2 regions of the Streptomyces sp. NPDC020898 genome follow, and region 1 is predicted to be linked to the other one. Evidence: riboswitches for the same ligand, from Rfam matches in the RefSeq annotation. Region 1 holds a riboswitch; the other holds the start of a gene.

Region 1 (4,278 bases):
TTAGCACTCGCCCCTACCGAGTGCAAGCGGCTCTCGAAGATCCGCAGGTGAACAGGGGGGCGGGCAAGCGCACACAAGGCCACGCGAGAGGGCCGGAGGACGTACTGGACGTACTGAAGCCGAGGGACGTACCGACGGACATGCCGAAGGGCTCGTACCCCGTGAGGTCCCACGGAGTACGAGCCCTTCAAAGAAGAACGTCGCTGCGGTGCGCCGGCGCGTGCTTCAGCTGGTCGCCAGACGGACCATGTCCGCCTGCGGCCCCTTCTGGCCCTGCGAGATCTCGAAATCGACCCGCTGACCTTCCTCGAGGGTGCGGTAGCCGTCCATCTGAATCGCGCTGTAGTGGACGAAAACATCCGCACCACCGTCGACCGCGATGAAGCCGTACCCCTTCTCCGCGTTGAACCACTTGACGGTGCCCTGAGCCATGCCTAACTCCCCTATTACTGGCCCTTGCACAGATCCACACTTCGCGGATCCGGGTCAGACCTCACCCCCCCAACCGGTGGGAGTGTGCGCCGGAACGCGTCGACCGCGGCCGAATGTATCTGTCCAACTGCCCTCTGCAACAGGTCAATCGGACGAGAAATCCGGGCACGCCAGGTCGGGAATATGCGGAGAATTCACGCAACTTCAGGGCAAGCCGGGCCCCACAAAGGGAACAAAAAACGCAAAAGACCTGCACACTTTGGCTACTTCTCGTAGGGCGCTCGGCAAGAATTCATATGCGTGCGGCAAGCGAAGTGGTGCGGCTTCCCCAACTGTACCGCGCTCAACCATAGAGAATTGCCCCCTCCGCTTCTCTCACGGAGGGGGCAATTCGATGAACTCTCGGTAATCACTGTTACCGACGGTTACTACTCGCCGGTATCAGTCGCCTGTCAGCCACCCGCGACCGCGGGAATGATCGACACACCCGCACCGTCCGGCGTCGCCGTCTCCAGCCCCTGCTCGAAGCGGACGTCGTCGTCATTGACGTACACGTTGACGAACCGGCGCAGCTTGCCCTGATCGTCGAGCACCCGGGCCGCGATGCCCGTGTGGTTCTTCTCCAGATCAGCGATGACCTCGGCCAGGGTCCCACCCTCGGCAGCCACCTCGGCCTTACCGCCGGTGTAGGTACGCAGGATGGTGGGGATGCGGACGGAAACGCTCATAACTTTCGACCTCCGGTCAGGTGACGCGCCCGATAGGGGCGCGGGGCTGTGCTGGATTTGCGGCTACCGCCACGTGGGCGCGACCAGCCCCCACGGCCCCGCAGACAATCAACGGGGTTATACGAGCCCGGCTTCCCGGAACGACTCAAGGCTGGGCCGAATCGTCGCGGTCAGCCCGACGTCAGCCACCGCATCCAACGTCTTGAGACCATCCCCGGTGTTCAGCACCACCGTCGTGAGCGTCGGATCGAGCAGCCCGTTCTCGATCAGCTTCTTCGTCACCCCCACGGTCACCCCACCGGCGGTCTCCGCGAAGATCCCTTCCGTGCGCGCGAGCAGCCGAATCGCATCGACGATCTGCCCGTCGTTCACGTCCTCCACCGCCCCGCCCGTCCGCCGCGCGATATCCAGCACGTACGGCCCGTCCGCCGGGTTGCCGATCGCCAGCGACTTGGCGATGGTGTCGGGCTTCTGGGGCCGTACGACGTCGTGTCCGGCCTTGTAGGCCACGGACACCGGCGAGCAGCCCTCGGCCTGCGCACCGAAGATCTTGTACGGCTTGTCCTCGACGAGCCCGAGCTCGATGAGCTCCTTCAGCCCCTTGTCGATCTTCGTGAGCTGCGACCCGGAGGCGATGGGCACGACGAGCTGGTCCGGCAGCTGCCAGCCGAGCTGCTCGCAGATCTCGTACGCCAGGGTCTTGCTGCCCTCCGCGTAGTACGGACGCAGGTTGACGTTGACGAAGCCCCAGCCCTCGCCGGCCGGGTCGCCGATCAGCTCGGAGCAGAAGCGGTTCACGTCGTCGTAGTTGCCCTCGATGCCGACGAGCTCGCCGCCGTACACCGCGGCCATGACGACCTTGCCCTGCTCCAGGTCGTGCGGGATGAACACGCAGGACCGGAAACCGGCCCGGGCGGCGGCGGCGCCGACCGCGCCGGCCAGGTTGCCCGTGGAGGAGCAGGAGAGGGTGGTGAAGCCGAAGGCGCGGGCGGCCTCGATGGCCTGGGCGACGACCCGGTCCTTGAAGGAGTGGGTCGGGTTGCCGGAGTCGTCCTTCACGAACAGCTTGCCGGCGTCGACACCCAGCTCGCGGGCGAGGTTGTCGGCCTGGACGAGCTTGGTCCAGCCGGGGTTGATGTTCGGCTTCTCGGCGACGTTCGCGGGCACCGGGAGGAGGGGCGCGTAGCGCCAGATGTTCGCGGGGCCCGCTTCGATGCGCTTGCGGAGTTCCTCGGTGTCGGCCGCCGACTGGATACCGAAGTCGTAGGCGATCTCCAGCGGGCCGAAACACTCCTCGCAGGCGAACACCGGACCGAGGGGGACGCGGTGGCCGCATTCGCGGCAGGAGAGTGCGACGGCGGGACCGAGGTCTACAGAGGTGACGGAGTCGGCGGCACCGGCAGTGGGAGCAGCGGTGCTCTGAGCAGTTTGCGCAGCCATGGAGGCGAGGCCCTTCCTCATCTTCCTCACGACGCATTTCGCCGTGAGACGGATTTGGCACCTTCCCGAGCCGGGAGCCTCGCCACATGAACATGCGACAAGACCGGCTGGAGGGTTGCCGGGGCTTCAACGGGCCGTATCCCTCTGCCCCTCTGGATGAGCGGTATGAAGTTGTGAGGTGGTGAACGCCGGTGACCTCGGACATGCGATGGTCACCCACGTTGTTCAAGACTGTAACCGAAGGCTTGGATGGTGGTGGGAGCCGTCCGAACCGCGAGATAGAAGATCGCGCTTCCCCCCATGCAACGTAAGGGAGAGCCGCACGTGCTGGAAGACGCCGAGCGCTGGCTGAACACACGCTCCTGGTCCGTTGGCGACCGCCCGCTCAAGAAGCTGATCGCCGCGAAGCGTTCCTCGAACGCCACGGTGAGTGTCGTCCTGCCCGCGCTGAACGAGGAGGAGACGGTCGGCGAGATCGTCGCCGTCATCCGCCGCGACCTGATGCTGAAGGTTCCGCTGGTCGACGAGATCGTCGTCATCGACTCGGGATCGACCGACCGCACCTCCGAGGTGGCCGCCGCGGCGGGTGCCCGGGTCGTCCACCGCGACGACATCCTGCCGCGCATCCCGGCCGTGCCGGGCAAGGGCGAGGTGCTGTGGCGCTCGCTCCTCGTCACCAGCGGGGACATCGTCTGCTTCATCGACGCGGACCTGAAGGAGTTCTCGTCGGACTTCGTCTCCGGAATCGTGGGCCCGTTGCTCACGAACCCCGGCGTCGACCTCGTCAAGGCGATGTACGACCGTCCGCTCGGCCAGGCGGCGGGGCAGGGCGGCCGGGTCACCGAGATGATGGCCCGCCCCCTCCTCAACATGCACTGGCCGCAGCTGGCGGGCTTCGTCCAGCCGCTCGGCGGCGAGTACGCGGCCCGCCGCTCGCTCCTCGAACAGCTCCCGTTCCCCGTCGGCTACGGCGTGGAGCTGGGCATGCTGATCGACGCCCTGCACCTGGTGGGCCTCGACGCGCTGGCCCAGGTCGACGTGGGCGTGCGCAGGCACCGCCACCAGGACGGCCAGGCCCTGGGCCGGATGTCCGCCGCGATCTACCGCACCGCCCAGCTCCGGCTGGCCCGAGGCCATCTGATCCGCCCCGCGATCACCCAGTTCGAACGCGGAGAGGACGGTTTCGAGCCACGCACGTACTCGGTGGACACGGAGGAACGCCCGCCGATGGCGGAGATCGCGGAGTACGCGACGAGGAAGGCGGCGTAGGCCCGGGGCGCCGCCTGAGGCCTTGTATACGGCTGAGGCGTACGTGCGTACGTTTGAGTGTTTCCGGGCCGGGCTAAGTTGAGGCGTATGGCTTCGACGCAGGGTGCAAAAGGTGAGTTCCGGGTGCTGGTCGCGTCCAACCGCGGCCCGGTCACGTACGAGGTCCGTGAGGACGGCTCGCTGCACGCCAAGCGCGGCGGCGGCGGGCTGGTCTCCGGCCTGTCGGCGATCGGGCCGGACGCGGGTGCCCTGTGGATCTGCTCGGCCCTCGGTGAGGGCGACCGCGAGGCGGTGCGGCGCGGCGAGGGCGAGCCGGGCGTACGGATGCTCGCGATCCCGGCGAACGTGCACGAGGACGCGTACAACGGCATCGCCAACTCCGTCCTCTGGTTCGTGAACCACCTGCTGT
Region 2 (4,278 bases), on a different contig from region 1:
TCACACGCTCGTCCTGGGTGTGTTCATCCCGCTGATCATCTTCCCGCTGGTCCTGGTCGCGATCGCGGTCTACCCGTTCATCGAGTCCTGGGTCACCGGCGACAAGCGCGAGCACCACATCCTGGACCGCCCGCGCAACGTGCCGACGCGTACGGCCTTCGGTGTCGCGTGGATCACCTGGTACATGGTGCTGCTGATCGGTGGTGGGAACGACCTCTGGGCCACCCACTTCCACCTGTCGATCAACGCGATCACCTGGTTCGTACGGATCGCGTTCTTCGTCGCCCCGGTCATCGCGTTCGTCGTCACCAAGCGGATCTGTCTCGGCCTCCAGCGCCGCGACAAGGACAAGGTGCTGCACGGCCGCGAGTCGGGCATCATCAAGCGCCTGCCGCACGGTGAGTTCATCGAGGTGCACGAGCCGCTCAGCCAGGAGGCCCTGCACACCCTCACGGCGCACGAGCAGTACGTGCCTGCCGCGATCGGTGCGACGGTCGACGAGAACGGTGTCGAGCGCAAGGTGAAGGGCCCGGAGAAGCTGCGGGCCAAGCTCAGCAAGTCGTACTACGGCGAGGACAGCCAGATCGCCAAGCCCACCGCCGAGGAGTACAAGGAGATCACGAGCGGCCACGGCCACCACTGATCCCTGCGCTCGCCACGCGCGGTAGAAGGGCCCCGTCCGAAGACCGGACGGGGCCCTTCGCCGTACCCCCGGGCTGGATAGGGTGTTCCCATTCCCACTAGGAGTCCCGCGAGTCTCGCCGGGACTGATGCAGGAGCGGCTTATGAGCAGCGCTGTGAACCCCGCCGGAGGCGACACCGCGGCGGTCCGTTCCTGGCCCCGCGTGCTGAACGGCCTGCTCGACGGCCATGACCTGAGCGCGGCCGACACCGCCTGGGCGATGAACCTGATCATGCGCGGCGAGGCGACCGACGCACAGATCGCCGGGTTCGTGGTGGCGCTGCGGGCCAAGGGCGAGACCGTCGAGGAGATCTCCGGGTTCGTCCAGGCGATGTACGAACACGCGAACGTGATCGAGGTGCCGGGGCCGACCGTCGACATCGTCGGCACCGGCGGCGACGGCGCCAACACCGTGAACATCTCCACCATGTCGGCGATCGTCATCGCCGGCACCGGTGCCAAGGTCGTCAAGCACGGCAACCGGGCGGCCTCCTCGGCCTCCGGGGCGTCGGACGTGCTGGGGCAGCTCGGCGTCAATCTGGAGTTGACGCCGAAGCGGGTGGCCGAGGTCGCGGAGGAGGCCGGGATCACCTTCTGCTTCGCGGCCAAGTTCCATCCGGCGATGCGCCATGTGGGCGCCGCGCGCGGCCAGTTGGGCATCCGGACGGTCTTCAACATCCTGGGCCCGCTGACCAACCCGGCCAAGGTCAAGGCGCAGGCGGTCGGGGTCGCCGACCCCCGGATGGCGCCCATCGTCGCCGGGGTGTTCGCCGAGCGCGGCAACTCCTCCCTGGTGTTCCGGGGCGACGACGGCCTCGACGAACTGACGGTCACCGCCACGTCCCGGGTGTGGGTCGTGCGGGACGGCAAGGTGACGGAGGAGGCCTTCGACCCGCGCGACGTCGGCATCGAGCTGGTCCCCGTGGAGGCGCTGCGCGGCGGTGACGCCTCGCACAACGCGGCGGTCGCCCGGCGGCTGCTGGACGGCGAGACAGGGCCCGTACGGGACGCCGTGCTGCTCAACTCGGCGGCGGCGCTGGTGGCGCTGGACCCGGGGCCGGGTTCGCTGGCCGAGCAGATCGGCGCCGGCATGGAGAAGGCCGCGGAGTCCGTCGACTCCGGGGCGGCGAAGAAGACGCTGGAGCGGTGGGCGGCGGCCAGCAACGCGTAGCGGTTTCCTGTGGTGGGCGTTCCGCGATCCGGACACGGGTTGCGGGGCGTCGATCACTTCCCGTACGTTCTGTACCAGGTCATGAGTGACAGTCATGAGGCCCCGGCCGACTGTCCGGCAACCCTCCGTCCGTGGCGGGGTGCCCCGGGATGAAGACCAGGCCGTAGGCAGCAAGGCTTACGGCAAGCGCGGGCCCCTCTCGACACCAGGGGTCCTGGTCGTTCGAGGGAGCCTTCCGTGAGCAAGCGAATGCGATAGGGCGTAGAGCCCCGCTTCCGCGCACCCATTTCACCTTTTCCTGTGCTGAGCCGCGTCCTTCGCGTCCGCTCGCGCAGTGATTCCTCTTGTCTCTCACGGGAGTTCGCCATGTCTGTCTCCACTGTTGCCGCCGACCAGGCTGTTTGTGCCCCCTTGTCCGTTCTGGGGCGTGATGTCACCGTGCCGCTCGTCACGGGTGGCGAGGTCACCTACGCGGCGCTCGACTACGCGGCCAGCGCACCGGCGCTCCAGCGGGTCTGGGATGACGTGGCGGCGTACGCGCCCTACTACGGCAGCGTCCACCGCGGTGCCGGCTACCTCTCCCAGTTGTCGACGGACCTCTTCGAGAACGCCCGCAGGACGGTCACGGAGTTCCTGGACTGCCGCGCCGACGACCAGCTGGTCTTCACCCGGTCCACCACCGACTCGCTGAACCTGCTCGCCGCCGCGCTCCCCGCCGGCTGCCAGGTCTTCGTCTTCGAGACCGAGCACCACGCCTCGCTGCTGCCCTGGCAGGACGCGCAGGTCACCTACCTCGACGCCCCGCGCACCCCGCAGCAGGCCGTGGCCACCCTGGAGGAGGCCCTCGCCGCCCGTTCCGCATCCGTTCAGGAGGGCCAGGGCCCGGCCCTCGTCTGCGTCACCGGTGCCTCGAACGTCACCGGTGAGCTGTGGCCGGTACGGGAGCTGGCCGCCGTCGCCCACGCGCACGGCGCCCGGATCGTCCTGGACGCCGCCCAGCTCGCCCCGCACCACCCGGTCTCCGTCCAGGACCTGGACGTCGACTGGGTCGCCTTCTCCGGCCACAAGCTGTACGCGCCCTTCGGCTCCGGTGTCCTCGCCGGCCGCGCCGACTGGCTGCGCGCGGCCGACCCCTACCTCGCGGGTGGCGGCGCCAGCCGCAAGGTCACGCGGCGCACGGACGGGGGCGTGGACGTGGAGTGGCACGACAGTGCCGCCCGGCACGAAGCAGGGTCGCCGAACGTCATCGGTGCCTACTCGATCGCCGCGGCCTGCAAGGCCCTCACGGAGGCCGGCTTCGAGTCGCTGGTGGCTCGGGAGCAGCACCTGATCGACACCGTGCGGGCGGGGCTGGCCGAGGTGCCCGAGGTCAGGGTTCTCTCGCTGTTCGGCGACGACGCTCCGCGCGTCGGCGTGATCTCGTTCGTCGTCGAGGGGTGGAACAGCTCGCACTTCGCGGCGGCGCTCTCCGCGGAGTACGGGATCGGGGTGCGGGACGGGCTGTTCTGCGCCCACCCGCTTCTGCGCACGCTGCTGGGCACGGATCCGCAGACGCAGGGGGAGTGCGGTGCGCCCGAGGCCGCCCCTGGGGAGAAGTCCCTCAACGCCATCCGGGTGAGCTTCGGGGCGGGCACCCCCGACGAGCACGTCGAGCGGTTCGTGGGTGCGGTGAAGGAGCTTGTGCGGGACGGCGCTCGGTGGCAGTACCGGACCGAGGACGGGCGGTGCGTGCCGGCGGTTTGATCGCCCCCGCCGCCCTTACCCGTCCCATCCCTGGGGGCTGCGCCCCCAGACCCCCGCTGTCGGCCCTGAACGGGCCTTGTCCTCAAACGCCGGACGGGCTGAGATGCCGGGGCCTGGGCTGAAGGTGCGGCGGGGCGGGCGGGAAAGAAGCTTGAGCGGCTCGTCCGCACACGCCGGCCCGGGTCGGGAACGTCAGCTGTCCAGGCCGATCGCGAACGCTGCTTCCAGGTCGTGCTGGGAGTACGTCCGGAACGCCACGTGGGTGTCTGTCGCCTCCACGCCGGGGATCTTGCTGATGCTGCCGGGGATGATCTCCGCCAGGTCCTCGTGGGCCTTGGCGCGGACCATCGCGATCAGGTCGTACGTGCCGGTGACGGAGAAGACCTCGCTCACGCTGTCCAGGGCGGCGATCGACTCCGCGATCTCCGGAATCCGGTCCACGCTGGTCTTGATGAGCACGATCGCGGTGATCACGGCTGGTTCTCTCCCTCGGTGGCCGTCGCTGGGGCGGACCTCACTCTAGTGGTACGCCGATGTCGCACCCACGCGTAGACGAAGCCGAGGCCGAAGCCGATCACGTGGGCCAGATACGCCACCCCGGGGCCGGATGATGCCCTCCCGGCCGCCACCCACTGCAACGCCGCCCAGAACGGCAGGGTCAGCCAGGCGGGGAAGCGCAGCG

The links. Region 1 has a riboswitch for S-adenosylmethionine ahead of thrC (threonine synthase). Riboswitches for the same ligand answer to the same signal wherever they lie in the genome.
Region 2: linked by a shared signal. The riboswitch ahead of ACH4TV_RS01525 (aminotransferase class V-fold PLP-dependent enzyme) and the one ahead of thrC (threonine synthase) in region 1 are both predicted to bind S-adenosylmethionine.

The regions. Positions count from the first base shown of each region.
Region 1 covers NZ_JBIRRV010000016.1:102,560-106,837, reverse strand. Annotated here, with positions in the region: gene ACH4TV_RS37355 (cold-shock protein) at 226-432, opposite strand; gene ACH4TV_RS37350 (MoaD/ThiS family protein) at 885-1,160, opposite strand; gene thrC (threonine synthase) at 1,278-2,600, opposite strand; SAM riboswitch class I at 2,615-2,763, opposite strand; gene ACH4TV_RS37340 (glucosyl-3-phosphoglycerate synthase) at 2,925-3,869, shown strand; gene ACH4TV_RS37335 (trehalose-6-phosphate synthase) at 3,957-4,278, shown strand, end outside.
Region 2 covers NZ_JBIRRV010000001.1:334,296-338,573, reverse strand. Annotated here, with positions in the region: gene ACH4TV_RS01535 (cytochrome bc complex cytochrome b subunit) at 1-643, shown strand, start outside; gene trpD (anthranilate phosphoribosyltransferase) at 786-1,853, shown strand; SAM riboswitch class IV at 1,931-2,048, shown strand; gene ACH4TV_RS01525 (aminotransferase class V-fold PLP-dependent enzyme) at 2,220-3,596, shown strand; gene ACH4TV_RS01520 (Lrp/AsnC family transcriptional regulator) at 3,789-4,070, opposite strand; gene ACH4TV_RS01515 (rhomboid family intramembrane serine protease) at 4,067-4,278, opposite strand, start outside.